One region of the Acidovorax sp. GW821-FHT10E04 genome, then DNA from elsewhere that is predicted to be linked to it. Evidence: predicted binding sites of a transcription regulator. Region 1 holds the regulator's gene; the other holds the start of a gene.

Region 1 (14,719 bases):
GGCTGGTGCTGCGCGCGGCGCGCGGGTTGACGCTGGCCACGGCCAGCCCCAGCACCACGAAGTTGAGCGCTGCCAGCGCCAGCCCCAGGCGCCAGCCCAGCTCGGCCCTGTAGGCGGGCAGGGGCTGCATGAGCAGCTCGTGCGTGGCGCGGGTCTTGACGGAGAGCTCTTCGGCCGAGCCCGCGGGCGCGGAGCCAATGCGGGTGCCGTATTCGACGAACTCACTGATTTTCACGCCGGGTTTGTCGCGTGAGGTCTCCAGCCGCTGGCCCTCGCTCAGCACGGCCATGCGCTCGCCGCCCCGTGTCTCCAGCCGGGCGCTGCGCGCAGAGGTGACGGATTCGCGGGCACCGTCGGTGGCGGCGATGAAGATGTTGTTGCCGGCCTGGGTGTCCGGGCTGTCCTTGTCGATGAAGAACACCCGGCTGCCATTGGAGGATTCCTGGAACTCGCCGGGTGCGATGCGGTCGATGTCGCTGCGCTGTTCATAGCGCGTCTTGAGTTCCTGGATCTGGGAATTGGCCCAGGGCCAGACCAGCAGCGACAGCACGGCGATGATGACCATCACCGGCCAGGCAAAACGCAGCAAGGGCCGCAGCAGGCTGACCAGCCCGCGGCCGCTGGCGAACCAGATGACCATTTCACTGTCTCGGTACATGCGCGACAGCGTCCCGACCACGGCGATGAAGAGGCTCAGGCTCAGGATGGTGGGCAACTGGCCCAGCACCGTGAACCCCATGACCAGCATGACATCGGAAGGGCTCACGCTGCCCCGCGATGCCTGGCCCAGGGTGCGGATGAGCATCATGGTCATGACCACGGTCACCAGCACCACGAGGGTCGCACCGAAGCTGCGCGCCAGCTCCTTGCGGATGGATGAATCGAATAACATTGGCTAGGAGCGCGCTATGCACTTTTGCGTGCATGTCAAAGTGCATAGCACGCTCAAAAGGAAAACACCGATTATGAACTTTGATCTCAAGACCCTTGACCTTGCTGCGGCAGCTTCGGAAAAATGCGACCTGCTGGTCGTCCTGCTTCCCGAGGGCTTCAAGCCCGGCAAGGATGCGCTGTCTGCCCTGGCGGCGCTGGCGCTCAAGAACGGAGATCTGTCCACCAAGGCAGGCAAGCACCTGCAGCTGTACCAGGTGCCTGCCGTTGCGGCCCGCCGGGTGGTGCTGGTCGGGCAGGGCGACGGCGCGGCCCGCGCCACGCGCCAGGCCCTGCAGGCGGTGGGATCGGCCATCAAGGCGCCGCAGACCAAGCGGGTGGCGCTCTGTTTTGCGGGTGCTGCGCAGCCAGCGGCCGTCAGTGCCGCCGTGCAGGCCGTGGCCGAAGCGAGCTACGTCTATACGACCACCAAGACAAAGGTGGAGGCGCGCAGCCTGAACCGCTGCGTGGTGGGCGTGCACAGCGTCCCCGAGGTGCGCGAGGATTTCGATGCCGGCGTGGCACTGGTCGCCGGGGTCGAGTTCGCGCGGGAATGGGGCAACCGCCCCGCCAACCACGCCACGCCCAGCCTGCTCGCCGATGCGGCCAAGACACTGGCCAAGCTGCCCCGCATTCAGTGCAAGGTCCATGGCCCGGCCGAGGTGGCCCGCCTGGGAATGGGCGCCTTCCTCGCCGTGGCGAGGGGGTCCGAGGAGCCTTTGCGGTTCATCGAGCTGCGCTACAGCGGCGCGGCCAAGGACCAGGCGCCTGTCGTGCTGGTGGGCAAGGGCATCACGTTCGACACGGGGGGCATCTCGATCAAGCCCGCGCCGGAGATGGACGAGATGAAGTTCGACATGTGCGGCGCCGCCAGCGTGCTGGGAACGTTCCGCGCGCTGGGCGAGCTGCAACCCGCCATCAACGTGGTGGGGCTGATCCCCGCCTGCGAGAACATGCCCGACGGCCGTGCTGTCAAGCCCGGCGACGTGGTCACGAGCATGAGCGGCCAGACCATCGAGATCCTCAACACCGACGCCGAAGGCCGGCTGGTGCTCTGTGATGCGCTCACCTATGCGTCCCGCTTCAAGCCCGCCGCCGTGGTGGACATCGCCACGTTGACCGGCGCGTGCGTGATTGCGCTGGGTGGCGTGCGCAGCGGGCTGTTTGCCAACAACGATCCCCTCGCAGCCGCGCTGCAGGAGGCCGGGGAGTCCGCGCAGGACCCCTGCTGGCGCATGCCGCTGGACGACGATTACGCGGATGGCCTCAAAAGCAATTTCGCGGACATGGGGAACGTGGCGGGCCGCGCGGGCGGTTCCATCACCGCGGCCAAGTTCCTGCAGAAATATGTGGGTGACCTGCCCTGGGCCCATCTGGATATCGCGGGGACGGCCTGGAAGGGTGGGGCCGCCAAGGGGGCCACGGGGCGGCCGGTCGGGCTGCTGGTGCATTACCTTCTGAGGCAGGCGGCCAACACCAAGCCCGCCTCCAAGGCATCTTCGGCGGCGCGTGCGGCCTCCCCCAGGCCGGCGACGGTGAAGGCGCCGCGCGCCAAGCTCGGCTGATCTCGCCATGACCGAGGTCGCGTTTCACTTCAATGCGCCGGACAAGCTGGCCTATGCATGCCGCTTTGCGCGCAAGGTGCAGCGCAGCGGTGCACGGCTGGTGATTGCAGCACCGGCCGAGACGCTGGCGGTGCTGGACCGCATGCTCTGGGTGCTGGCGCCGCAGGATTTTGTGGCCCATTGCCTGGGCGGTGCCGACGAAGAACTGGTCCATGCATCGCCCGTGCTGCTGACGGCCGACGCGCGTTCCGCCGCGCACCACGAGGTGCTGTTGAACCTGCACGCCGAAGTGCCGGAAGGGTTTGGCCGGTTTGATCGCCTGGTCGAGGTGGTGAGCGCGCAGGATGAGGCCGATCGCGGCGAGGCGAGGTCGCGCTGGCGCCACTATGCCTCACGCGGGTATGAGATCACCCGCCACGACCTGGTGCTGAAAGCCGGCTGATGGCGCTGCCCCCCAAGACGCCTCCGCGCTTTGTCCCCACCCTCACCGAAGTGGTGCGGGCGCCGGATTCCGCCCCATCGCAGGCCGCGGCCGCTGCACCATCGCGCACCACGGTCATGCATCCCTCCATGCTGCCCGAGGCGCGGCCGGCGGCGAACGCCGTGCACCAGGCGGCGCAGCCGCCGGGTTCCTTCGTGCATGGCGCCCATCGGCCCGCCGTGGCCCCGCCAAGGCCCGCCGCCCCGCCGGGCATCGTTCCCGCGCCGGCCCGCAATGCTCCGGCAGCGGGCACCGTGGCGCCGCCCGTGTCCGTGGGGGCCGTGAGTCCGGTTGCGCTGACCCGACCATTGCCGGAGGGCATGGAGGAATATATGGTGCACAGGGTCATGCAGCGCGTGGACGTTGTGCTGGATCAACGTTTGCGCGAAGCGATCGCCACGGTGGTGCAGGAGCAGACACGATCGGTGCTGCCACGGCTGCGCGAAGAGATTGAATCGGTGGTCCGGCACGCTGTGTACGAGGCGGTGGCGGATGAGCTGGCCAGCGGGACGCCCTCGGTGCCAAAGGGATGACAGGGTATTCCCCTGTGGTTTCTCTCGCTTTTAATCGTGTTCCCTAATGATCTGGCCCGTAAATTGCGATATGTTCGCCTGCGTTGAGACACAAGAATATTCTCAGCGTTTATCTTTACTGGAGATTGATATGCAATTGAAGTTGAAACTGACCGTGGTTGCTGCTATCGCGGCTGCTGCTGGTGTGGCCTCTGCACAAGAGCAGGTGGTCAAGATCGGCCACGTGGCTCCGGTTTCCGGTGCCCAAGCCCACTACGGCAAGGACAACGAAAATGGCGCCCGCATGGCCATTGAAGAGCTGAACGCTCAAGGCGTCACCATCGGCGGCAAGAAGATCAAGTTCGAGCTGCAGGCCGAAGACGATGCAGCCGATCCAAAGCAGGGCACGGCCGCTGCACAGAAGCTGTGCGACTCCAAGGTCGCAGGCGTTGTCGGTCACCTCAACTCCGGTACCACCATCCCCGCATCCAAGGTCTACAACGACTGCGGCATTCCGATGGTGACGGGCGCTGCGACCAACCCCAACCTGACCAAGCCAGGCTACAAGACCACCTTCCGCATCATCGCCAACGACAACGCCCTGGGCGCTGGCCTGGCTTTCTACGCGGTCGACACGCTCAAGCTCAAGACCGTTGCCATCATCGACGACCGTACCGCTTACGGCCAAGGCGTGGCAGACGTGTTCAAGAAGACGGCCACGGCCAAGGGCATGAAGGTGGTGGACGAGCAGTTCACGACCGACAAGGCCACCGACTTCATGGCCATCCTGACCGCCATCAAGTCCAAGAACCCTGATGCCGTGTTCTACGGCGGCATGGACCCACAAGCCGGCCCCATGCTGCGCCAGATGGAACAGCTGGGCATGGGCAACGTGAAGTACTTTGGTGGTGATGGCGTCTGCACGTCGGAAATCGCCAAGCTGGCCGCCGGTGCCAAGACCCTGGGCAACGTGATCTGCGCCGAAGGCGGTTCTTCGCTGGCCAAGATGCCTGGCGGCACGGCCTGGAAGGCCAAGTACGACGCCAAGTACCCCAACCAGTTCCAGGTGTACAGCCCCTACACCTATGACGCCACGTTCCTGCTGGTGGACGCCATGAAGCGTGCCAACTCCGTGGACCCCAAGGTGTACGTGAACGAACTGGCCAAGGCCAGCTTCAAGGGCGTGACCTCCACCATCGCCTTCGAACCCAACGGCGAAATGAAGAACCCCGCCATCACCCTGTACGTCTACAAGGACGGCAAGAAGACCCCGCTGTAATTAGTCAGCGCGGTACCGCGCTGCAGGGCCCCTGTGCCCTGCCGGGCTCAAAAAAGGCTTCCCTCGGGAAGCCTTTTTTATTGGGCACCCGCGCCGTCGATGGCGCAAGCGGCCCGGTTGTTGCCCTGCTGGCTAGCGTCTTACCTGAAGCGAGCCTGGATTCACGATATTGGTGGGCGTGCCCTTGATGAAATTCACCACGTTGTCGAATGCCGCGCCAAAGTACAGCTCATAGCTGTCCTGCTCGACATAGCCAATGTGGGGCGTGCAGATGCAATTCTCCAGCCGCAGCAAGGCGTGGCCCTGAAGGATGGGTTCGCTCTCGAACACATCGACCGCCGCCATGCCGGGACGGCCCCGGTTCAACGCTGCGATCAACGCGTCGGGCTCGATCAATTCGGCCCGCGATGTGTTGACGAGAAGGGAGGTGGGCTTCATGCAAGACAGGTCTTCCAGCGAGACGATGCCGCGCGTTTCATCGTTGAGGCGCAGGTGCAGCGAGATCACGTCACACTGCGAGAAGAACTCCTCGCGCGTGGTCGCGGCCTGGTAGCCGTCCGTCAAGGCCTGGGCGCGGGACGCCTCGCGGCCCCAGATACGCACGTTCATGCCGAAAGCGCGTCCGTAGCCAGCCACGAGCTGTCCGATGCGGCCATATCCCCAAATGCCCAGCGTTTTGCCGCGCAGCACGTTGCCAAGGCCGAAGTTGGCGGGCATGGATGCGGTCTTCAGCCCCGACTGCTGCCAGGCGCCGTGCTTGAGGTTGGCGATGTACTGCGGCAGCCTGCGCATGGCTGCCATCACGAGGGCCCAGGTCAGTTCGGCCGGGGCCACCGGGGACCCTATGCCCTCGGCCACGGCAATGCCCCGCTCCGTGCACGCCGTCACGTCGATGTGACTGCCGATCTTGCCGGTTTGCGCGATCAGTTTGAGGCGGGGAAGCTTTTCCACCAGTTGGCGCGTGATCTGTGTGCGCTCCCGCACCAGAACGATGATGTCGGCATCCTTCAGGCGGACAGAAAGCTGCCCAAGTCCTTTGACGGTATTGGTGTAGACCTTGGCGGTGTACGCGTCGAGCCGGGATGCGCAGTGCAGCTTGCGGACTGCGTCCTGGTAGTCGTCGAGAATCACAATGTTCATCCCGATATTGTGCCTTGGTGGCGCCACCGGCATTCACCGGGCCGCCGTCCTGGGGCATCAAAGTACGGGGCTTTTGGTGACGGAGTGTTGGCGCATCCCGCAAAACGCTGCCGCCCATGGCAGGACGTGGCGGGGCCGTGCCATCGCTCCCCGGCCGTTTTTCTCACGCCCGCAGATCCATCTCTTTCGAGAAGGAACGCCACACGCCAACGAGGACCGTGCCGTTGGCCCGTGATGAAGGAAGTATCTTGGTCTCAAGAGGCCTGCAGGGCTCCCTCGCAGGCCACCATGCGGTCCAGTTCCGCGCACACGTCGGCCATCCTGCCGGCGATCACCAGCCGGCCCGTGCCGGGGGCTGAGATCCTGCGCAAGACCTTGGCGGTCCGGCGGCCCGATCCATCGGTGGGCCGCGGCGCGGCGCAGGCGCTGCGGCTTCCTGCGGGCGGTACCGGCATCGCGGGCGGTGCTCTGCGGGTGGCGGCCTGCCGCCCGGGACTTTCGGCGGGGGGCGTCTGGGGCGTGTTGACCGTGAAGGGCCAGTTGCCGCGCAGCGGACGTGGGCCAGGGAGACCCTGCGGGCGGTGGATGCTCCTGGAGCCGGCCGTGCCCCGGCCGTCGCCGCGGTCCGTGCCATCGTGGGGGGAACGGGGTGGGGGCGAACCTGCCGCAGACGGCACCGCGAGCGCGGCGGTCGAGTGAAACCAGCGCGTCAGCGAGCGCAGCGGCACGGAGAAGGCGGATAAGGTGGTCAAGGCAATTCCCATGTGAAAACTCCGAAGGTCGGGGGTTGGACATAGGCAGGATTGCAAATTGAACCCGCACCGCAGGGCTGGCGTGCCGGTTTGCCCGGCACACCAAACGCCCGCCACCTGCAATGCGGTAGTGAATGGACCAGCAGCCGGGACCGGCTACATCAGCATGGTGTTGCGAATGAGGCCTACCGCGAGACCTTCGATTTCGAAAGGTTCGCCAGGCTGTACCACGATGACCGGGTAGTCCGGGTTTTCAGGCAGCAGCTCGATGGCCGTGGCGGTGCGCCGCAGGCGCTTGACCGTCACGTCGTCTCCCAGGCGGGCCACGATGATCTGGCCGTTGCGCGCCTCGCGGGTGGACTGCACGGCCAGCAGGTCGCCGTCCATGATGCCGGCATCGCGCATGGACATGCCACGCACCTTGAGCAGGTAGTCGGGCTTGTGCTGGAACAGGCTGTTTTCCACGCTGTAGGTCTGGTCGACGTGTTCCTGCGCGAGAATGGGCGAACCCGCCGCCACACGCCCCACCAGGGGCAGGACCAGTTGGGAGAGCCCGGGAATGGGCAGGTGGAACTGGCTGCCGCGCGCTGCATTGATGGAGCGCAGCGTGTCGCTGCGCAACCGGATGCCCCGCGATGTGCCGCTCACCAGTTCGATCACGCCCTTGCGTGCGAGGGCCTGCAGATGTTCTTCTGCCGCATTGGCCGACTTGAAGCCCAGTTCAGCCGCGATTTCGGCGCGGGTGGGAGGCGCCCCTGTGCGTGCAATGGCGGTCTGGATGAGGTCCAGGATCTGTTGCTGGCGGGCCGTGAGTTTCGGGTTGTCGAGCATGGTGGTTTCCGGTGGAGGCGGCTACAGTGAAGGACAACTGTTTTTTAATCCAGTAACTGTATTTTTTACCAGTTTTTCGGAGTATGCAAGTGAGTGGGCAAAAAATTGTGGTTTTGGGCACTGGAGGAACCATTGCCGGCACGTCGGCACAGGCGGGCGACAACATCGGGTACACCGCCGCGCAGGTCGGGGTGGAGCAGCTGCTGGCAGCGGTCCCCGGATTGCAGGAGGCGGCCGGTGGCATGCTCGTGGCGGAGCAGGTGGCTCAGATCGACAGCAAGGACATGGACGGCGGGGTGTGGCAGGCCCTGGCGCTGCGCTGCGCCCATCACCTCCAGGACGCCTCCGTGCGCGGGGTGGTCATCACCCACGGCACCGATACGCTGGAGGAGACGGCCTGGTTCCTGAACCAGGTGCTGGATACCCGGCTGAAACCCGTGGTGCTGACCTGTGCTATGCGCCCGGCCACGGCGCTCACGCCCGACGGGCCGCAAAATCTCCTGGATGCCGTGGCGGTCGCGGTGGCTGCGGGTGCCCGCGGCGTGCTCGCAGTGGCCGCTGGCGAGGTCCACGGCGCACAGCAGGTCCAGAAGGTGCATCCGTACCGTGTCCATGCGCTCAGTTCGGGCGAGGCCGGGCCTTTGGGGTGGGTGGAGGAGGGCGCCATTCGCCTTGCGCAGGATTGGCCGATACCGCCCGCCAAGCATGCGTGTGGTGCTCTGCAAAATATAGCAAATGCAGCGGCCTGGCCCCGCGTGGAGGTGATCATGAGCCACGCGGGCGCCACGGGCGCCATGGTGGATGCGCTGGTGCGTGACGGCGTCCAGGGGCTGGTGGTGGCATGCACCGGCAACGGCACCATCCACCACCTTCTGGAAGCCGCATTGCTGCGCGCGCAGGAGGTGGGCGTGCGGGTGGTCCGGTCCACGCGCTGCGCCGAGGGGCGGGTGCTGCCCAAGCCTGGTGACCTGCTGCCTGATTCCGGCGGGCTGCCGCCCCTGAAGGCCCGGATCTCGCTGATGCTGGACCTGATGCGCTGAGTGCGAAGGCTGTCCAGTGTTGTTTGCAGCCCTCAAGACACACGCCTGGGCCTACCCGGCGCTGGAAGTGGTGCACATCGTTGGCATTGCCCTGCTGCTGGGCAACCTGGTGCTGCTGGAGTTGCGCGTGTTTGGCCGGGGGGCGGCGCTGCCCGTCAAGGACCTTGCGCGGCTCAGCCTGTCGCTGGCATTGTGCGGCTTTGGCCTGGCGGCGGCATCGGGCCTGCTGATGTTCGCCACCCAGCCTTCCGAGCTGCTCGCCAGCCGCGCATTCACCTTGAAGATGCTGCTGTTAATGCTTGCGGGCTGCAACGCCGCGTGGTTCCATGGGCGTGGATCGCTGGCGCGCCTGGACGCCCTGGCCCGGGTGCAGATGCTGGCGTCCACGCTGATCTGGCTGGCCGTGGTGGTCTGTGGCCGCTGGATCGCCTATCTGTGACCTGACAAGGAGAGAACCGATGAGTCTGCAACGCCGCCGCCTGCTCCTGGCCACTGCGATGGTTCCGCTCTGGGCGCGCGCCCACCATGGCTGGAGCAGTTTTGATGCCGAGCGCCCCATCTATCTGGAAGGCACGGTGCGCAAGGTGCGCTGGCAAAACCCCCATGCCGAGCTGGAGCTGGAGCTTCCCGCGCAGTTGCGGCTTCCCGCGGACCTGGCGCAGCGCGCGGTGCCCGCCCAGGCCTCGCCCGTGGACGGCAAGGCCTTGCTGGCCAAGGCGGTGCTGCCCACCCGCAAGGACCGCCGCTGGGAGATCGAGCTGGCGCCCCTGACACGCATGCAGGCCTGGCAGGTGCAGGAGATCAAGCCCGGCACGGACCTGTCGGTGGTGGGCTTCACCCTGCGCGATGAGAAGGGCGATGCGGTGCTGCGCGCGGAATACCTTTTCGTGGACGGCAAGGCCTACGGCCTGCGCTCCAGTCCGGCCTGAACAAAACCAGGATGGGTGGCAAGGCCGGGGCCATGAGGGTCTGGCCCGCTGGTGCCACGGCGCGCCTGACGGGGCCACCGGCACCTCCCAAAAGAAAAGCGACGCCCTGGTGCCCCATGGCGTCGCTGGTCCTGGGGCGTGACCCTCGCGCTCAGCTGGCCAGCGCCTGGAGCGCGCGCGCGGTGATTTCTTCCACGCTGCCCGTGCCGCTGATGGCGCGGTACTTGGGGGCGGCGTCGGGCTCGGCCTGGGCCCAGCTGCTGTAGTAGTCCACCAGGGGGCGCGTCTGGTCGCTGTAGACCTGCAGGCGCTTCTTGACAGTTTCTTCCTTGTCGTCTTCGCGCTGGATCAGTTCCTCGCCCGTCAGGTCATCCTTGCCTTCCACCTTGGGGGGGTTGAACTTGACGTGGTAGGTGCGGCCGCTGGCAGGGTGCGAGCGGCGGCCGCTCATGCGTTCGATGATGGCGTCAAAAGGCACATCGATTTCGAGCACGTAGTCGAGCTTGACGCCCGCCGCCTTCATGGCGTCGGCCTGGGGAATGGTGCGGGGAAAGCCGTCGAACAGGAAGCCGTTGGCGCAGTCCGCCTGCGTGATGCGTTCCTTCACGAGACCGATGATGATGTCGTCGCTGACCAGGGCACCCGAATCCATCACGGCCTTGGCCTGCAGGCCCAAGGGCGTGCCCGCCTTCACCGCCGCCCGCAGCATGTCGCCGGTGGAGATTTGCGGGATGCCGTATTTCTGGCAGATGAACGTGGCTTGCGTGCCCTTTCCGGCGCCAGGCGCGCCCAACAGAATCAGTCTCATGGAAGTCCTCGAAGGTTAGAAATCGGTTGGCGCCGCTGGCGGGGACGTTCGAAGGGCGCCTGAAGCCGTTCTGTGCGCCCGGGATGCGGTGCTCTCGTTGCGGGCGAGGATAGCATGCGACCACCTTGCGCTGACTTACACGCCGTACCGCGCGGCGGCCAGGGTGTCGCGGTGCGGATAGTGCCCTGCACGGTGGCGCGGGCAGGTCCCCGCGCCACGGGGCCGCCGGGGCGTCCGTCAGCGGAAAAGGCTGCGGACCCGCTCCAGATCCTCGGGGGTGTCCACGCCAGGCCCCGGGGCGGTGCTGGCCAGGTGCACCGCGATGCGGTGGCCGTGCCACAGCGCGCGCAACTGCTCCAGCGCTTCCACGGCTTCGGTGGGGGCTGGCGCCAGCGCCGGAAATTCCCGCAGGAAGCCGGCACGATAGCTGTAGATGCCCACATGCCGCAAAGGCGCGAACCCCGCCAGGGCGGCGACGCCGGGTGTGGCCGCCTGGGCGGCGCCTTGCCACCAGGGCGTTGCGGCATGGTCGCGGGCGAAGGGGATGGGCGCCCGGCTGAAGTAGTGCGCCAGGCCCCGCGCGTCCAGCACCACCTTCACCACGTTGGGGTTGGCGTAGTCGGCTTGCGACGCAATGGCGTGCGCGGCCGTGCCCATGCTGGCCTCGGGGCGGGCCGGCAGCAGTTGCGCCACGGCATGGATGAGGCCGGGGTCCATCAGGGGTTCATCCCCCTGCACGTTGACGACGATGTCGGCGCCATCCAGCCCCAGCTGGACGCAGGCCTCTGCCAGCCGGTCGCTGCCGCTGGCATGGTCGGCGCGGGTCAGGATCGCCTCCACGCCGTGGGCCGCGCAGGCCTGCAGGATGCGGTTGTCGTCGGCGGCCACCACGACCCGGGTGGCGGCGCTCTGGGCCGCGCGGCGGGCAACCCGCACCACCATGGGCAGGCCGGCGATATCGGCCAGGGGTTTGTCGGGCAGCCGGCTCGATGCCATGCGGGCCGGGATCAGCACCGTGAAGCGGCTGTCCGGTGCCACGGCGCCGGGGGCGGGCACAGCGCTCACTGCTCCAGTTCCTCGTCGGTGAGCGTGCGGGCTTCGTTTTCGAGCAGCACCGGGATGCCGTCGCGCACCGGGTAGGCCAGCCGCGCGCTGCGGGAGACAAGTTCCTGCGCCTCGCGGTCGTAGGTCAGCGGGCCTTTGGTGACAGGGCAGACCAGCAGTTCAAGCAGTTTGGGATCCATGATGGCGGTGCTTCCGGGAGGTTCGTTCGGGCAGGCAGCGATGATAGCGGCGGCCAGCCCCGCGGGACCGCCGGTGCGCGCTAAAGACCACCCGGTGCCGGCAGGCGCGCATCCAGGGCCGCGAAAAAGGCTGGATCCATGTGCAGTTGCAGGGGCACGGCCAGTGCGTCCGGGTGGCGGGGCCACAGCTTGACGGCATCTTTTTCAGTGCAGATCAGCGTGTAACGGTTGTCTGGTGAGCGGTTCCAGCTATCAAAATCATAGTGATCCGGCAGGGCCTGCGCGTGCGCCAGTTGCAACGCCTGGGCCTGCAGCATCGCAAAGAAGTCCCGGGGGCGTGCGACGGCCGCCACCGCGTGCAAAGGCTGCCCCCGCAGGCTGGACAAGGGCACGCGGGTGCCGTCCGAGCGCACGGCCCAGGGGGCCAGGCGCCGTTGCAGCGCATAGGCCTCGAAGTCTCCCCGGGGCGGTACGCCACCCGCATGGAGCACCAGGTCCACCGGCCGCGGCCAGGGCTCGCGCAGCGGGCCCGCAGGCAGCAGGAAGCCGTTGCCGACGCCCTGGTCGTTGAAGATGCAAACCTCCACATCGCGCGCCAGGGCCAGGTGCTGCAGCCCGTCGTCGCAGACGATCACGTCGGTGTGCGGGTGCGCCGCCAGCAGGGCGCGGGCCGCGGCGATGCGGCGCGGCGCGACGAAAACCGGCACCCCGCAGCTGCGCGCGATCAGCGCGGGCTCATCGCCCACCTCGCGGGCGGGGCTGTCGGGCGCCACCGCCCGGCAATCGGTGGTGCTGCGGCCATAGCCGCGCGAGATCACCCCGGGGCGCAGGCCGCGAGCCTGCAGATGTTTCACCACGGCGATGACCACGGGCGTCTTTCCGGCGCCTCCGGCGATCACATTGCCCACCACGACGACGGGACGGCCCGGGTGTTCGGCCTTGAGCACGCCAGCGCGGTAAAGCCCCCGGCGCAGGGCCACCAGCGCCAGGTACAGCAGGGAGACAGGCCACAGCGCCCAGGCGGCCGGGCCGCGTGCCTGCCAGATCTTCTGCAGCCCGGAGGCCGGGGAAGGGGCGCCGCCGCGCGCCGCGGACCGGGGGGGCGGCTGCGGCCCGGGGCCAGCCATGCCGTGTCAGCGGCCGGTGCTGCGCGCCGCGGCCGACGACTGCGTGGCAAACGTGATCTGCGTGAGGCCCACGCGGCGCGCCGCCTCCATCACCGAGACCACGGACTGGTGCGGGGACATGGCGTCGGCGCTGATGATCACGACACTGTCGCGCCCGGCGGTGGCGGCGCCGCGCAGGGCCTGCGCGATGGCGTCCACGCTCTTGCCGTCCACGCCGTTCTTGTTGACGGCATAGCGGCCGTCGGCGGCCACCGAGACGATCACTTCCTTGGGGTGGTCGCGCTGCTGCTCGGCGTCGGCCACCGGCAGGGTGAGCTGCAGCTCCGTGAACTTGCTGTAGGTGGTGGTCAGCATCAGGAAGATGAGGATCACCAGCAGCACGTCGATGAACGGGATCAGGTTGATCTCCGGCTCTTCCTTGGCGCGGGGGCGAAAATTCATGTCGACGATCCAATGGGCGGTACGCGTTGCCCGCGAAGTTTGGAAACCGGCGGCGTCAACGCAGGCGGGCGTGGCGCAAGGGTCGCCCCGCCGCACGGGCGGCGTACCCCTGCCCGCGGTGCATGGCGCTGCGAGGAGCAGGGAAGGGCGCGGCCGCGCCTCAGGGGGGAGTTCACTTCTTCCTCAGGCGCAGGATGTGGCGGACGAACTGCTCGGAAGCCAGCTCCAGCGTGAGCAGATAGGCATCGACGCGGGCGCGGAAGTAGCGCCAGAAGATCAGCGCCGGGATCGCCACGATCAGGCCGAAGGCCGTGTTGTACAGCGCCACCGAGATGCCATGCGCCAGCTGCGCGGGGTTGCCGCCGCCCATGGCCTGGCCCACGCCGCCGCTGCCGGCCTGCGAGCCGAAGATCTCGATCATGCCGATCACGGTCCCCAGCAGGCCCAGCAGGGGCGCGGCCGATGCGATGGTGGCCAGCGCCGCGAGGTACTTCTCCAGCCGGTGGGCCACGGCCCGGCCGGCGCCTTCCATGGCCGAGCGCAGGTCGGTCTCGCTGCACTGGGGGTTGCTGTTGAGGGTGCGCAGGCCGCTGGCGAGCACCTCGCCCAGGGCGGAGTTCTGCGCGAGCTGGTTCACCACGTCGGGGGTGGGCACGGCCTTGGAGGACACCGTGATGGCTTCATCGAGCAATTTCGGAGGAGCGACGCGGGCCGTCTTGAGGGCCACGAACCGTTCGAAAATCAGCGCCATTCCCAGGATGGAACACGCAATCAGGGGCCAGATCGGCCAGCCTGCGGCTTGTATGATGGACAGCAAATCTCTCTCCGCGCAGATGAAAGCAATCGGCGATTATGGCCCAGCTTCCTGCCGCCTCCGCGTCACAAACAGTTACCTTGCCGGGTGGCCGCCGCATCGGCGGTGTCACCCACAAAAACTGTGGATAACTTTGTGGGAAACCCGGTTCGTGCGCCGCGCAAAGTGGCGTCCCGCCGTGCTTGCAACAGATTGATGAAAAATTGCGCAGTGAAAAAATCATATAAATCAATAACTTGCACGTGCAACCGTGTTTTGCGGCCAGTTTTGCCGGGCGCGCTGCCGTCCTGGGTCGCTCGGGCGGTTCTGTGGAGTACTCGCCCCTGGAGCGCGCCGCGAAAGCCCGCCGTATCTCATGTTTGAGCGCCCGGGCCTCGCGGCGGCGCCGCGCGTATGGGAAGTTGGCGCGCTATGCCGCGCCATTGCTGATGCGCTGGAGGCGCGGTTCAATCCTGTCGCGGTGCGCGGGGAGATCACGGGCTTCTCGCGCGCTTCCAGCGGTCATTGCTACTTCTCGGTCAAGGACGCGAATGGCCAGTTGCGCTGTGCCATGTTTCGCCGCGCGGCCAGCCTGCTTGACTTTTCTCCACGCGATGGCGAATTGGTGGAAGTGCGCGGCCGTCTTGGCGTGTACGAAGCGCGTGGCGACCTGCAGTTCATCGTGGAAAGCATGCAGCGGGCGGGGCAGGGTGCGCTGTTCGAGCAGTTCCTGCGCCTGAAGGCCCAGCTGGAGGCCGAAGGCCTTTTCAGCGGCGACCGCAAGCGTCCGCTGCCGCTGCAGCCGCGCGGCATCGGCCTGGTCACCTCCACGGGGGCGGCGGCCCTG
Region 2 (14,719 bases), on a different contig from region 1:
CGGGCGTGTTCGACGAACGCCAGGCCGACGCCCTGCGCGCCGCCGCCGCCAACCTGCCCCAGGGCAGCTGGCTGCTCGAGCCCACGCCCGTGCCGGGCCGCTGGATGGTCTACATGGGCCGCTTCGAGGACCTGGAAACGCTGGACAGGAAACGGGCCGAACTGCGTGCCCGCAAGGTCGACCACGACCGCGCGGGCGGCACCCTGGAATTCGGCCTATCGCTGGGCCGCTTCGCCTCGAAGGAGGCCGCCGAGCGCGAGCTGGCCACGTTGGGCGGCAAGGGCGTGCGCACGGCCCGCGTGGTGCAGGAGCGGCCGGACACGGCAGGTTTCACGCTGCGACTGCCCGCCGTGACCGAATCGCTGCGCCCCCAGCTGGACGCCCTGCGCACGGCGATGGCCGGCAAGACGATGCGCGCCTGCGGCTGAACCGTGGTGGCCGCGCTGGCGGTCGCGCCCGGCGTTCCGCGCCCATCCTTCGATTCCGCCCCTCCTTTCGCGAGCCCCGCGCCATGACCGAAGAACTCTCCGCCATCCACTGCAACCGCCACGGCGAAGCCACCGCCACCTACGTCTGCGGGCACCTGTGCCGCCGGCCGGCGCAGCGCTGGTTCTGCGGCATGCCGGCGCCGGACTACCCCTTTCCCGACGCCTGGTGCGCCAGTTGCCAGGCAGCCCTGGAGCGGGAGGGCGGCGAGTGGAACGAGCGCAACGAGGACTGCCTGGACCTGCAGATCATCTGCCACCACTGCTACCAGGACTCCATGGCGCAGAGTGTCGGCGCCATGGCGGATGCGCCGCACGACGCCTGGGTGGACGCGGTCACCGAAAGCCACCAGGCCCTGGTGGGCAAGCAGGATGCCCTGGAGACGGACTACGGCATCTCGCGCTTCGAGCGCTGGGACTATGACCAGGTGCAGGGCACGCTCACCTTCTCGCACGCCGGCGTGCCGCGGCTGGTGGCGGACATTGAATTCATCGGATCGATTTCCCGGACCAGCGGCACCTGGCTGTGGGCCTGGGCCAATTTCCACAACGACCCCCAGGTGGTGGCCCGCATTCCCGCGGTGTGGGAGTGGGGCGACGAGCGCGGCTTTGCGCCCCTGACGGTGCCGCGCTGGGAAGCGGACGAGACCGACGGCTGGGAACTCGCGGGCGTGGCGGCGCAGGTGCTGGGCGCGCTGGGGGTGTACCGCGCGCCCACCCAGAATGGCTTTCTCTTCATGGCGCTGATGTCCCTTCGCGCGCTGCGTCCGCCGCATGCGCCTGCGGCATAGCCGTCACGCTGCGTCCTTGCCGAGCGTGATGCGCGCAAACCGGCTGACGCGCCGCATCTTCTCGACCTCCTTGCGGATCTGCGCGGCAAACTCGTCCGGCAGGCTGCCCGAGGCAAACAGCCCCTGCTCTCCCAGGCGCGCCAGCACCGCGGGCTCGCGCAACACCGTGGCCACCGCGTCGCGCAGCCGCCGCGCCGTGGCGGCCGGCGTGTGCGCAGGGGCCACCAGGCCGAACCAGGACGGGTCGTTGTTCGAGAACAGGCTGAGCTCGGCGTAGGTGGGCACCTCGGGCAGAACGGCCAGGCGCCGGCTCCACGACACGGCCAGGGCCCGCAAACGGCCGGCCTGGATGTGCGGCAGCGACGACGCCACCTGGTCGAAGTACACCGGCACCCGGCCCGCCAGCACCTCGGCCAGTGCTGCGGCGGCGCCCGCCTGGGGCAGGTGGTCCATGCGCACATTGGCACTGCTCTTGAGCAGCTCGCCCCACATGTGGCCGATGGTGCCGTTGCCCGGCGAGGCATAGGCCAGCTGGCCCGGCCGCGCCTTCAGGTGCTGCATGAACTGCGCGAAATCGCGCACCGGCAGGCCGGGGTGCACCACCAGCACGCCCGGGGCCTTGACGATCTCGGTGACGGGGGTGAAGCCGTCCAGCGCGTTGTAGGGCAGGTGTTTGTAGACGGCTGGGTTCACGCCATGGGTGGACAGCGTGGCCACGCCCAGCGTGGCGCCGTCGGGCGCGGCGGCAGCGACCTCGGCCATGCAGGTGGCGCCGGCCGCGCCGGGGCGGTTCTCCACGGCCACGGGTGCACCCAGCAACTGCGACAGCGGACCGGCGAGGGCGCGCGCCGTGATGTCGGTGGCGCCGCCCGCGGCAAAGGGCACCAGCAGCCGCAGGGGCCGTGCGCTGCCCGTGGACACCGGGGCGGATTGCGCCTGGGCAGCACCTCCCAGGCAGGCAGCGGCGGTGGAGATCAGCAGCTTGCGCCGTTTCATCGTCGTCATCGTGGTCCTCTCCTCGCCTCGCGGCATGTGCGGCCCATTCTGGAGAGGCATGGCCGGGCTGGCTAACGACGTTTGGAACTCATCCCATTCCGGCGCGGAATGTGCCGCAGCGCGAAAGGCCGTGCGGCGGGATGCACCCGGCCTGGCTCAGGACCCCGCCACCACATCCCGCGCCGCGAACCGCACGCTGAAACGCGCGCCGGGCGGGTGGTGGCCAGGGCGCGCGTCTTCCAGCGTGACCTCGGCCCCGTGCTTGCGTGCGATCTCCAGCACGATGGGCAGGCCCAGGCCCGAGCCGTCGGCCTCGCTGCCCAGCGCCCGGTAAAAGGGCTGGAACACCAGCTCGCGCTCGGCCTCGGGCACGCCGGGGCCGGAGTCTTCCACCTGCAGCAGCAGCACGTGGCCGAAGGTATCGGCCAGCACGTGGGCCGTGACCACGCCGGGCTTGGCGGGGGTGGAAGGCGTGTAGTTGATGGCGTTGTCGAGCAGGTTGCGCACCAGTTCCTTGAGCAGCGTGGGGTTGCCGTCCAGCAGCACGCCGGGTGAGCCGGGCTCGGCGCCGTCGTAGCCCAGGTCGATGTGTTTTTCGAGCGCGCGCGGCACCGAGTCGCGCACCACCTCGATCACGAGGCGCGCCAGGTCGCAGGGCTGGCGCGCGATGCCCACGCCGCTGCCTTCCGCGCGCGCCAATGCGAGCAGCTGGTTCACGGTGTGCGTGGCGCGGATGCTGGAGCGGCCGATCTGCTGCAGCGAGCGCTTGAGCTCTTCGGTGCTGGTGCCTTCGCGCTGGGCCAGGTCGGCCTGCATGCGCAGGCCCGCCAGCGGGGTCTTGAGCTGGTGCGCCGCGTCGGCCAGGAAACGCTTTTGCGTGGCCAGCGAGTCGTTCAGGCGCGTGAGCAGGTCGTTCACCGACGAGACCAGCGGCGCGACCTCGAGCGGCACGGTGCGGTCGTCCAGCGGCGAGAGGTCGTCGGGGTTGCGCGCGCGGATGCGCTGCTCCAGCTGGTTCAGCGGCTGGATGCCGCGCGCGAGCGCCAGCCACACCAGCAGCACCGCCAGCGGCAGGATGACGAACTGCGGCAGCATCACGCCCTTGATGATCTCGGTGGCCAGCACGCTGCGCTTTTCGCGCGTCTCGGCCACCTGCACCAGCGCCACGGGCGTGCCCTCCAGCGGCAGGCGCACCCAGATGTAGGCCACGCGGATCTCGATGCCGCGCATCTCGGCGTCGCGCAGGCGCACCTCGCCGGACAGGGGCACCTCGTCGCTGGCGGGCTCGGGCAGTTCCCGTTCGCCGGAGAGGAATTCGCCCCCCGGGCCGATGACCTGGTAGTAGACGATGTCGGAGTCGTCCGCGCGCAGGATTTCGCTGGCCGGCTGGGGCAGGTTGAACTGCACCTTGCCGCCCACCACGGACACGAGCTGGGCCAGCGCATGGGCGTTGTACTCCAGCGCCCGGTCGAACGGCTTGTTGGCCAGACCCTGGGCCACGAGCCAGGTGAGCGCCAGGCTCACGGGCCACAGCAGCAGCAGCGGCGTGAGCATCCAGTCAAGGATCTCGCCGAAGAGGGAGCGCTGCTCTCGCTGGAAGATTTTCAAGGTTTCAAGCCCTTTGAGCCACTGGCGCCCGTCTAGAAAGCGCAAGCAGCTATCATTTCAGGAGCTACCCTGGAATCTTTTCGAGGCAATAGCCCAGGCCGCGCACGGTGGCGATGCGGATGGGCCCACCCTCGATCTTCTTGCGCAGGCGGTGGATGTAGACCTCGATGGCGTTGTTGCTCACCTCCTCGCCCCATTCGCACAGGCGCTCCACCAGCTGCTCCTTGCTCACCAGGCGGCCCGCGCGCTGCAGCAGCACTTCCAGCAGGCCCAGTTCGCGGGCGGACAGCTCGATCATCTTGCCGTCGATGGTGGCCACGCGGCCGGCCTGGTCGTACACGAGCGGGCCGTGCTTGATGGCGCTGCTGGTGCCGCCCATGCCCCTGCGCGTGAGGGCCCGCACGCGCGCCTCCAGCTCCTGCAGGCTGAAAGGCTTGGCCATGTAGTCGTCGGCACCGAAGTCCAGGCCCTTGACGCGCTCTTCCACGCTGTCGGCCGCGGTGAGGATGAGCACGGGCAGCGCCGAGCCCCGGCTGCGCAGCTTCTTGAGCACCTCCAGCCCGTGCATCCGGGGCAGGCCCAGGTCCAGGATCAGCAGGTCGAACTCGTTGTTGGTCAGCAGGGCCGCGTCGGCCTCGCTGCCGCTGGCCACGTGGTCCACGACGGCGCCCGACGCCCGCAGCGTGCGCAGCAGGCCATCGGCCAGCACCTGGTCGTCTTCGGCAATGAGGATGCGCATGCGGTGTCTCCTTGAGGGTTGGCTGCGGTCTGGCGCCGCGCCTGCCCTCGATTCTAGGATGGCCCCGCCCCTGCGCGCCGCGTCAGCGCGGATCGTGTGCGAGCAGCAGGCGCACCAGTTTCTGCAGGTCTGCCTGCAGCCGGGCCATGCCCTCGGGGTGCTGGGCGAGCGTGCCCTCGTCCATGTAGAGCTTGCGGTTGATCTCGACCTGGATGCTGTGGCGGTGCTGCGCGGGGTTGCCGTAGCGGCGCACCAGCTCCACGCCCTTGTAGGGGTGGTTGTATTCCACGCTGTAGCCACAGCCGCGCAGGTGCTCGCACACCAGCGCCGACAGCGCCGGGCTGGCGGTGGTGCCGTCGCGGTCGCCCACCACGAAGTCCGCGTGCTCCAGACCCGGGAACTCGGTGGCGAAGCGCCCCGCCACGGCGGGCATGGAGTGGCAGTTGATGTGGATGCTGTAGCCGTGGCGCGCATGGGCGGCGTCGATGGCCTGGGCCACGGCCGCATGGTAGGGGCGCCAGCAGCGGTCGATGCGCGCGCGCACCTCGGCCACGGTGAGCTGGCGGCTGTAGATGGGCTCGCCCTCGTCGGTGAACTTCCAGATCAGGCCCTTGCCCAGGCGCACCTTGCTGAGCACCTGGGGGTCGGTGGAGATGGGGCCGGTCCACTCGCCGTCGAGCAGGGAGGTGTCGAGCTCGGTCGTGTCGCGGTTGGCATCGAGGTAGATGCGGGGGAAGTGGGCTTCGACCCAGGCCACGCCCAGCGCGGGGGCAAAGGTGTAGATCTTCTCGACGTGCGTGTCCTCGGCGCGGCGCAGCGTGGGCAGGTCGCAGGCCGAGCCGAAGTCGGCGGGGTATTGTGTGCCGCTGTGCGGCGAATCGAGCACCAGCGCCGTGGTGCCGGGCAGGTAGGTGAAGGCCGCAGGCGCCAGCGGGGTGCCGGGGGAACCGGTGGCACCGGGCTGGGCCTGCTGGAATCGTCGGTTGATCAGTTTCAAAGCGGCATGCATAGGCAGAGTGTGCGCAAAGTGGGGCGGCCGGCCTAGCCGCCCGGACCGGTTGGAGACCATGGTTATCCCTGAGACGGACTCCTCCAGCTGTGGCCGCCGGGCCCAGGGGCCCGGTATCGAAGAAAATGGGGCTCCCCCTGGCCGCCGGCCCGCCACCGCCCGTGGGGTGGATCGCGCGAGGCGGCTCAGCGGGGGCCCATGTCAATCCAGCGCCACCTTCGCAAAGGCCGCCACCCGTTTCATCTTGTCGATCTCGCGGGCGATCTGCGCCGTGAAGTCCCGGGACGTGGTGCCCGACGGGTACAGCCCCTGTCCCGCCAGGCGCTCGCGCACGGCGGGCTCCTTGAGCGCCTGGGCCACGGCCTGCTGGATGCGGTCCACCGCGGCCGCGGGCGTGCCCGCGGGAGCCACCAGGCCGAACCAGGACGGGTCGTTGTTGTTGGCGAAACCCAGCTGTGCGTAGGTGGGGACGTCGGGCAGCACGTCAAGCCGCTCGGGCCAGGACACCGCCAGCGCCCTGAGCTTGCCGGACTTGATGTGCGGCAGCGAGGAAGCCACCTGGTCGAAATACACCGCCACCTGGCCGGCCAGCACGTCGTTGACGGCCGGGCCCGCACCGCGGTAGGGAATGTGCACCATGGCCGTGCCGGTGCTGCTCTTGAACAGCTCGCCCCACATGTGGCCGATGGTGCCGTTGCCGGGCGTGGCATACGAAACCTTGCCGGGATGGGCCTTCAGGTACTTCACGAGGTCGGCAAAGTCCTTGACGGGCAGCACGGCCGGGTTCACCACCACGACGCCGGGGGCCTTCACCATCTCGGTCACGCCCACGAAGTCCTTGATGGGGTCGTAGGGCAGCTTGCTGTAGACGGCGGGGTTCACGCCATGCGTGGACAGCGTGGCCACGCCCAGCGTGAGGCCGTCGGCCGGAGCGCGCGCGGCTTCGGCCATGCCGATGGAGCCCCCCGCGCCGCCGCGGTTTTCCAGCACCACGGGCTGCTTGAGGATGCGGGCCAGCGACTCCTGCAGGCTGCGCACGGTCATGTCCGTGGCGCCTCCGGGCGGAAAGGGCACGATGATGCGCAGGGGCTTGCCTTCTTGCGCCAGAGTTATTCCAGGAACGAAAGATACTGTGGCCAGGGCTGAGAGCAGATGACGGCGTTGCATGGGACATTTCTCCTATGGGGTAAGTTGAGACTAATGGAATCCACAAGCCCTACCAAGCAATGGATATGCCTGATAACATTCCCATATGGAATGATTTGATAACTTACGATGTCTTCCCTGCGCCGCCTTTCACCCCCCTTGCACCTGCTGCGGGCGTTTTCCACCGTCACGCGCTTCGGCAGCGTCTCGCGGGCCGCCGAGGCCCTGCACCTCACGCAGAGCGCGGTGAGCAAGCAGGTGAAGGAACTGGAGGCCTGGGTGGGCGTGCCGCTGTTCGAGCGCAGCCGCAAGCGCCTGGCGCTGACCCCCGCGGGCGAGCGCTACGAGAAGGCCGTGCGCGCCGTGCTGGCGCAGCTGGAGGCCGCCACACTGGAGCTGATCACCAGCGATGACGGCGGCGGCGCGCTGCACCTGTCGAGCCTGCCCACCTTCGCCGCCAAGTGGCTCATTCCGCGCCTGCCGCAGTTCCAGCAGCAGCACCCGCAGGTCACGCTGCACTTCGTGCCGTACGTGCACAGCTACAACTTCGAACGGCCCGAGCTCGACTGCGCCATCCTGTTCGGCGATGGCCACTGGCCGGGCGCCCACGCCCACTACATCACGGGCAACGACGTGGCCCTGATCGCGCCGCGCGCCAAGGTGGCGGACTGGCCCATCCACACCCCGCGCGACGTGGCGCGCTACGCGCTGCTGCGCCATGTGACCGTGCCCGAGGCCTGGCTGCGCTGGAGCGAGACGCACGGGGTACAGGGCCAGCTCGACCCGCTGGCCGGCCCGCAGTTCGACCAGTTCCAGACCATGATCCGCGCGGTGATGGCCGGCATGGGCCTGGCCCTGGTGCCGCGCTGCCTGGTGCAGGACGAGATCACCGCCGGCCTGGTGCGCGAGCCGCTGGCCGCCGCCGTCCAGCGCGGGGGCTACCAGAGCGAGGTGGGCTACTGGCTCTGCTACCCCGAAGGCCGCACGCAGCTGCATGCGCTGCAGTGCTTCCGGCAGTGGTTGCTGGCCTGCGCGGAGCCCGCAGGCGCGGCGCCCCCGCCCACGGGCGCCGCGGCTGGCACCGGGCCGGCGCCCTGAGGGCCCGCCCCCGGGCCAGGCTCCCGGCCCTGTCGTCAACCCTTGTTGACGATATGAGTTCCGTCAACTACAGTTGACGAATGCCGACCCCACCGCCCCTGCAGCTGCCCCCGCACGACGACCCCGAAGCCGCGCTGGCCGCCGTGGTGGCCTTGCGCCTGATGGCCGACCGGCTGGAGGCGGCGGCCGTGGCCACAGCCCTGAAGCAGGGCTGGTCGTGGGCGCAGATTGCCCAGGCCCTGGGCGTCAGCAAGCAGGCGGCGCACAAGCGGCTCTCTCCCCAGGCCACGCGCCCCGCCCCCCCTGGATGATGGAAGGACTCCTCCCCATGCTGCAACACATCCGCCAGCGCCTGAACGACATGCGCACTCTGCGCCGGCTGTGCACGCGCGCCGCGCACGGGGCCAGCCGCAACCGGGCGCTGAGCACTTCCTGCTGGCCGCCATCGAGCTGCCCGACGGCTCCGCGCGCCGCGCTTTCGCGCGCGTTGGCGCGGACCCGGACGCCCTGCCCGCCGCGATCGAACAGCAGTACCGCGATGCGCTGGCGCAGATCGGTATTGATGCCGAAATGCCGCCCGCCGCACCCTGTGCGCCGCAGGCCGGGATCTACCGCGCGCAGCCCTCCGGCGAGGGCCTCATCCAGGCACTGGCGGAGGCCCGCAAGGGCCAGCCCGGCCCCTTGCTGGGTGCGCACGTGGTGGCACTGATCGCGGCCACGCCGCAGGGCGTGGCGGCGCGGGCATTGCGCGCGCTGCGGCTGGACCCCCACGCGCTGAGCCACGCCGCGCGGCAGGAGAGCGCCCTGCGCGTCTGAAGCCCCCCCTTGGGCGCCAGGATGACCGTGCGGCGGCCTAGCCGCCCGCATAGGCCTCCAGCCCGATCGCCACCACGGTGGCCACGTCGTTGCCCACCTCCGCCCGGAACTCCGCCTCGGCCTGCGCGACGGCATCGCGAAACGCCTGCAGCCAGGCCAGGCCCGTGGGCGTGAAGCACACGCGGCGCGCACGCGCATCCAGCGGATCGGCCTCGCGCGTGACCAGGCCCCAGGCCTCGCACTGGTCCACCAGGTTGGCCATCGCCTGCTTGGTCATGCCCGCGCGCTGGGCCAGGTCGGTCAGCCGGTCGCCCTGCAGCGCCAGGTGGCGCGTGATGTGCACGTGGGCGGCGCTCACCTGGTCGCGCGCCGCGAGGTTGGACAGCGCCAGCGGCACCTCCACGTTGTGCGCCATGAGCTGCAGCACGCGCGCGTCGAAGCGCCGCATGGCGTGGCCGAACAGGCGGCCCAGGTGGGTCTGGCGCCAGCCGTCTTCGGCGGGTGAAGGAAGAGGCATATCAGGCATTCACACATTGTCAGGCAAACTGACTAAATTGTGCTTGAATGCCCCGCGACGGCTCGCATAAACTACTGTTCAAGCATCCAGCCTGTGATTAACCGCAGAGCGGTGCAGGCACCCAACCCATTGTTTCTCAAGGAGTTTTCTCATGGACGTCGCAGTCAAAGGCACCAACCCCGCATTGCCCGTGAACACCGAAAAGGCCAAGGCCCTGGCCGCCGCGCTCGCCCAGATCGAGAAGCAATTCGGCAAGGGCACGATCATGCGCCTGGGCGAAGGCGAAGTGATCGAGGACATCCAGGTGGTCTCCACCGGCTCGCTGGGCCTGGACATCGCCCTGGGCGTGGGCGGCTTGCCGCGCGGCCGCGTGGTCGAGATCTACGGCCCGGAATCCTCGGGCAAGACCACGCTCACGCTGCAGGTGATTGCCGAGATGCAAAAGCAGGGCGGCACCTGCGCGTTCGTGGACGCGGAACATGCCCTGGATGTGCAATACGCCCAGAAGCTCGGGGTGCAGCTGTCCGACCTGCTGATCAGCCAGCCCGACACCGGCGAGCAGGCGCTGGAGATCGTGGACAGCCTGGTGCGCTCGGGCGCCGTGGACCTGATCGTCATCGACTCGGTGGCCGCGCTCACGCCCAAGGCCGAAATCGAAGGCGAGATGGGCGACGCCCTGCCCGGCCTGCAGGCCCGCCTGATGAGCCAGGCGCTGCGCAAGCTCACGGCCACGATCAAGAAGACCAATTGCATGGTCATCTTCATCAACCAGATCCGCATGAAGATCGGCGTGATGTTCGGCAGCCCCGAAACCACCACCGGCGGCAACGCGCTCAAGTTCTACGCCTCGGTGCGCCTGGACATCCGCCGCACCGGCACCATCAAGAAGGGCGACGAGGCCATCGGCAACGAAACCAAGGTCAAGGTGGTCAAGAACAAGGTATCGCCGCCGTTCAAGACGGCCGAGTTCGACATCCTGTTCGGCGAGGGCATCAGCCGCGAGGGCGAGATCATCGACATGGGCGTGACCGCCAAGATCGTGGAGAAGTCGGGCGCCTGGTACGCCTACAACGGCGAGAAGATCGGCCAGGGCCGCGACAACGCGCGCGAGTTCCTGCGCGAGAACCCCGACCTGGCCCGCGAGATCGAGAACAAGGTGCGCGAGGGCCTGGGCATTGCGCTGCTGCCCGACGCGCTGCAGGCCCCTGCCGCCGCGGCCGAATGACCGCCACAATTCAAGCCAGATTGCCTTCCAGCGCTTGATTGACAGGCGCTGGCAGCTATTGAATTGAAAGCAAAGAAGAGGCCATGGGGTTCACCACGCTCTCGCTCAAGGGGCGGGCGCTGCGGCTGCTGAGCCAGCGCGAGCACTCGCTCGCTGAACTGCGGCGCAAGCTCGCGCCGCATGTGCAGGAGGGCGACGACCTGCAGGCCCTGCTGGAAGACCTGCAGGCGCGCGACTTCATCAGCGAGGCCCGGGTGGTGGAATCCGTGCTGCACCAGCGCGCGGGCCGCCTGGGTTCCCAGCGCATACGGCAGGAGCTGCACGCCAAGGGCATCGGCCCCGAGGCGGTTCAGCACGCCCTCGACCAACTCAAAGGCAGCGAATGGGCACGCGCCCATGCACTGTGGCTGCGCAAATTTGGCGCCGTGGCGGACGATGCGCAGCAACGTGCGCGGCAAGTCCGCTTTCTGACCGCACGCGGGTTTTCGGGCGAGATCACCCGGCGCGTCGTGCGTGGCGAAGCGCCGGAAATCCAGGGCGAGATCTAGGGCCGGTCACGCGGGCAGGGGCGGCGCCCCAAGGCCCCGGGACCCAGAAGACAGCACAGGCGGCCACGCTCCGGAGCCGCCTGTTGTCCCCACACCTATCTCCGCCGTCAGAGGCCCAGCATCAGCTGCAGGTTCTGCACGGCCGCGCCGCTGGCGCCCTTGCCCAGGTTGTCCAGGCGCGCGATCAGCACCGCGTGCCGGTACTCTTCGTTGGCGAACACGCGCAGCTCCAGCTTGTTGGTGTCGTTCAGCGCGGTCGCATCCAGCTTGCCGTCGGCCGTGGCGGGCAGCACGCTGACCCACTGCTCGGGTGTATTGCTCCTGGCGTAATGCGCCGCCAGCGCGTCGTGCAAATCGGCCGCCTTGGACGCGCCGGGCAGCAGGTCCAGATGCAGCGGCAGCTGCACCAGCATGCCCTGTCGGAAGTTGCCTACCGACGGCACGAAGATGGGCCGGCGGGTGATGCCCGTGTAACGCATGATTTCGGGCAGGTGCTTGTGCTGCAGCGTGAGCGCATAGGCCTCGAACAACGGCGCCGTGCCGGCCTCATAGGCCTCGATCATGGTCCGGCCGCCGCCCGAGTAGCCGCTGACCGAGGGCAGGGCGAGCGGGAAGTCCGGGGGCACCAGGCCCGCATCCACCAGCGGGCGCAGCAGCGCAATCGCACCGGTGGCATAGCAGCCGGGATTGGCCACGCGGTCCGCCTGCGCGACCGCTTCGCGCTGGCCGGCGGCCAGCTCGGGAAAGCCGAACACCCAGCCGGGCGCCGTGCGGTGGGCCGTGCTGGCGTCGATCACCTTGACCTTGCGGCCCGTGCTCCGGGCAATCTCGTCCACCATCGCCACGGTGTCACGCGCAGCATCGTCGTGCAGGCACAGGATCACCAGATCCACGCCGGCAATCAGGTCGCGTTTCGCGGCAGGGTCCTTGCGCAACTCGGGCGCGATGCTGACCAGCTCGATCTGCGGCATGGCCTGCAGGCGCTCACGGATCTGCAGGCCCGTGGTGCCGGCTTCGCCATCGATAAAGACTCTGGACATAAGGGTGCTCCTGCAAAAAATGGGCAGCAAAGTCTGCCAAGAAACCACGAGAAAAGCCAAGAAACTGCCACCCGGCAGGCGCGGCGAAGCCGTCAGCCACGCACAAGGATGGTGCATTGCAACATGATACAGTCGCTGGTTGCCATGTCCCCAGCCCGCGGCCAGACATTTTGTTGTTCATGGCAAACGGGTAACCACCATCCTTCCCTGAGAGAGACCTCATGAAGATTCACGAATACCAAGGCAAGGAAATCTTGCGCAATTTTGGTGTGCCCGTTCCGCGCGGCATTCCCGCATTCACGGTGCAAGAAGCCGTGGAAGCAGCCCAGAAACTGGGCGGCCCCGTGTGGGTCGTCAAGGCCCAGATCCACGCCGGTGGCCGTGGCAAGGGCGGCGGCGTGAAGGTTGCCAAGACCATCGACGACGTCAAGCGCATCGCTGGCGAGATCCTGGGCATGCAGCTCAAGACGCACCAGACCGGCCCCGAAGGCCAGAAGGTCCGCCGCCTGTACATCGAAGACGGCGCCGACATCAAGAACGAACTGTACGTCTCGCTGGTCACCGACCGCGCCACGCAGAAGGTGGCCCTGATCGCTTCGAGCGAAGGCGGCATGGACATCGAGGAAGTGGCGCACTCCACGCCCGAGAAGATCATCACCGAGATGATCGATCCGATTGCCGGTATCACCACCGAGCAGAGCAAGAAGGTCGCAGCCGCCATCGGCCTGACCGGTGCTTCCATTGACCAGGCCGTGGACATCTTCGCCAAGATCTACAAGTGCTACATGGACACCGATGCGTCGCTGGTGGAAATCAACCCGCTGAACTGCGACTCCAAGGGCAACCTGATGGCCCTGGACGCGAAGTTCAACTTCGACGCCAATGCGCTGTTCCGCCACCCTGACATCGTGGCTTTCCGCGATCTGGACGAAGAAGATCCAGCCGAAGTGGAAGCATCCAAGTTCGACTTGGCCTACATCAGCCTGGACGGCAACATCGGCTGCCTGGTGAACGGTGCCGGCCTGGCCATGGCGACCATGGACACCATCAAGCTGTTCGGCGGCGAGCCGGCCAACTTCCTGGACGTGGGCGGCGGCGCCACCCCCGAGAAGGTCACCGAAGCCTTCAAGATCATGCTCAAGAACCCCAAGGTCGAAGGCATCCTGGTCAACATCTTCGGCGGCATCATGAAGTGCGACACCATCGCCACCGGCGTGATCACCGCCTGCAAGGCCGTGAACCTGAACGTGCCGCTGGTCGTGCGCATGAAGGGCACGAACGAAGAGCTGGGCAAGAAGATGCTGGCCGAGTCCGGCCTGCCCATCATCGCCGCAGACACCATGGCCGAAGCTGCGACCAAGATCGTTGCTGCCGTCAAGTAAGCCCGGAGAACACACATGTCGATCTACATCAACAAAGACACCAAGGTCATCACCCAGGGCATCACGGGCAAGACCGGCCAGTTCCACACCGAAAAGTGCCAGGAATACGCGAACGGCAAGAACTGCTTCGTGGCAGGCGTGAACCCCAAGAAGGCCGGCGAGTCGATCTTCAACATCCCGATCTACGCCTCCGTCAAGGAAGCCGCATCGCAGACCGGCGCCACCGTGTCGGTGATCTACGTGCCGCCCGCAGGCGCTGCTGATGCGATCTGGGAAGCTGTGGAAGCCGACCTGGACATGGCCATCTGCATCACCGAGGGCATTCCGGTCAAGGACATGCTGATGGTGCGCAACAAGATGAAGGCCAAGGAAGCCGCCGGCGGCAAGAAGACCCTGCTGCTGGGCCCGAACTGCCCCGGCCTCATCACGCCCGACGAAATCAAGATCGGCATCATGCCCGGCCACATCCACCGCAAGGGCCGCATCGGCGTCGTGAGCCGCTCCGGCACGCTGACGTACGAAGCCGTGGCCATGTTGACCGAGGTGGGCCTGGGCCAGTCGAGCGCCGTGGGCATTGGTGGCGACCCCATCAATGGCCTGAAGCACATCGACGTGATGAAGGCGTTCAACGACGATCCGGACACCGACGCCGTGATCATGATCGGCGAAATCGGCGGCCCTGACGAAGCCGAAGCCGCCCAGTGGTGCAAGGCCAACATGAAGAAGCCCATCGTGGGCTTCATCGCTGGCGTGACCGCGCCTCCCGGCAAGCGCATGGGCCATGCAGGCGCGCTGATCTCCGGCGGCGCCGACACGGCCGATGCCAAGCTCGCCATCATGGAAGAGTCGGGCTTCATCATCACCCGCAACCCGTCGGAGCTGGGCAAGCTGCTCAAGGCCCAGCTCAAGTAAGCTGCCGGCCCTACACCGGCACGGGCATTCGTAAGCACAATTACGGACGCCCGCAGCCGCAAGGCCCGATAAACTGGCCGCTCCAATAAAAAGAGAAGCGCTCGGAACCCTGGTTCCCGGCGCTTCTTGCATTCATAACAGTGGAGTTCAGTATGGAGTTTGTGCAAAGTGCCGATTTCTGGATCGGCCTGATGAAGATCGTCTGGATCAACATCATTCTTTCGGGCGACAACGCCGTCGTCATCGCCCTGGCGGCCCGGTCCCTCCCTCCCCATCAGCAGCGCAAGGCGGTTTTCTGGGGGTCTGGCGCGGCAGTGGTGCTGCGCATCCTGCTCACCGTGGTGGCAGCCAAGCTGCTGGAGCTCTCGTTCCTGCAGATCGTCGGCGGCTGCCTGCTGCTGTGGATC

What was found. Region 1 encodes LexA, which represses DNA repair genes until DNA is damaged. Its sites were predicted from a motif close to ACTGTATNNNNATACAGT; they were not measured.
Region 2: recA (recombinase RecA) is a predicted target of LexA. The motif match lies at 9,279-9,296, and genes of this name have one in related genera.

The regions. Positions count from the first base shown of each region.
Region 1 is NZ_JBWKMT010000001.1:590,114-604,832, forward strand. Features, by position in the region: gene lptF (LPS export ABC transporter permease LptF) at 1-892, opposite strand, end outside; gene AC07OC_RS02715 (leucyl aminopeptidase) at 966-2,495, shown strand; gene AC07OC_RS02720 (DNA polymerase III subunit chi) at 2,503-2,937, shown strand; gene AC07OC_RS02725 (hypothetical protein) at 2,937-3,509, shown strand; gene AC07OC_RS02730 (branched-chain amino acid ABC transporter substrate-binding protein) at 3,640-4,767, shown strand; gene AC07OC_RS02735 (D-2-hydroxyacid dehydrogenase family protein) at 4,900-5,907, opposite strand; gene AC07OC_RS02740 (hypothetical protein) at 6,162-6,659, opposite strand; gene lexA (transcriptional repressor LexA) at 6,816-7,490, opposite strand; gene AC07OC_RS02750 (asparaginase) at 7,574-8,530, shown strand; gene AC07OC_RS02755 (hypothetical protein) at 8,550-8,969, shown strand; gene AC07OC_RS02760 (DUF6152 family protein) at 8,989-9,459, shown strand; gene adk (adenylate kinase) at 9,611-10,267, opposite strand; gene kdsB (3-deoxy-manno-octulosonate cytidylyltransferase) at 10,505-11,332, opposite strand; gene AC07OC_RS02775 (Trm112 family protein) at 11,329-11,511, opposite strand; gene lpxK (tetraacyldisaccharide 4'-kinase) at 11,592-12,638, opposite strand; gene AC07OC_RS02785 (ExbD/TolR family protein) at 12,645-13,079, opposite strand; gene AC07OC_RS02790 (MotA/TolQ/ExbB proton channel family protein) at 13,252-13,896, opposite strand; gene AC07OC_RS02795 (hypothetical protein) at 13,959-14,135, opposite strand; gene xseA (exodeoxyribonuclease VII large subunit) at 14,249-14,719, shown strand, end outside.
Region 2 is NZ_JBWKMT010000003.1:154,751-169,469, forward strand. Features, by position in the region: gene AC07OC_RS10115 (SPOR domain-containing protein) at 1-428, shown strand, start outside; gene AC07OC_RS10120 (DUF6882 domain-containing protein) at 512-1,276, shown strand; gene AC07OC_RS10125 (tripartite tricarboxylate transporter substrate-binding protein) at 1,280-2,272, opposite strand; gene AC07OC_RS10130 (sensor histidine kinase) at 2,429-3,880, opposite strand; gene AC07OC_RS10135 (response regulator) at 3,945-4,619, opposite strand; gene AC07OC_RS10140 (N-formylglutamate amidohydrolase) at 4,702-5,628, opposite strand; gene AC07OC_RS10145 (tripartite tricarboxylate transporter substrate binding protein BugE) at 5,830-6,795, opposite strand; gene AC07OC_RS10150 (LysR substrate-binding domain-containing protein) at 6,904-7,872, shown strand; gene AC07OC_RS10155 (helix-turn-helix domain-containing protein) at 7,953-8,183, shown strand; gene AC07OC_RS10160 (Clp protease N-terminal domain-containing protein) at 8,254-8,688, shown strand; gene AC07OC_RS10165 (MarR family winged helix-turn-helix transcriptional regulator) at 8,726-9,214, opposite strand; gene recA (recombinase RecA) at 9,357-10,430, shown strand; gene recX (recombination regulator RecX) at 10,514-10,978, shown strand; gene argC (N-acetyl-gamma-glutamyl-phosphate reductase) at 11,086-12,018, opposite strand; gene sucC (ADP-forming succinate--CoA ligase subunit beta) at 12,240-13,400, shown strand; gene sucD (succinate--CoA ligase subunit alpha) at 13,416-14,312, shown strand; gene AC07OC_RS10195 (TerC family protein) at 14,465-14,719, shown strand, end outside.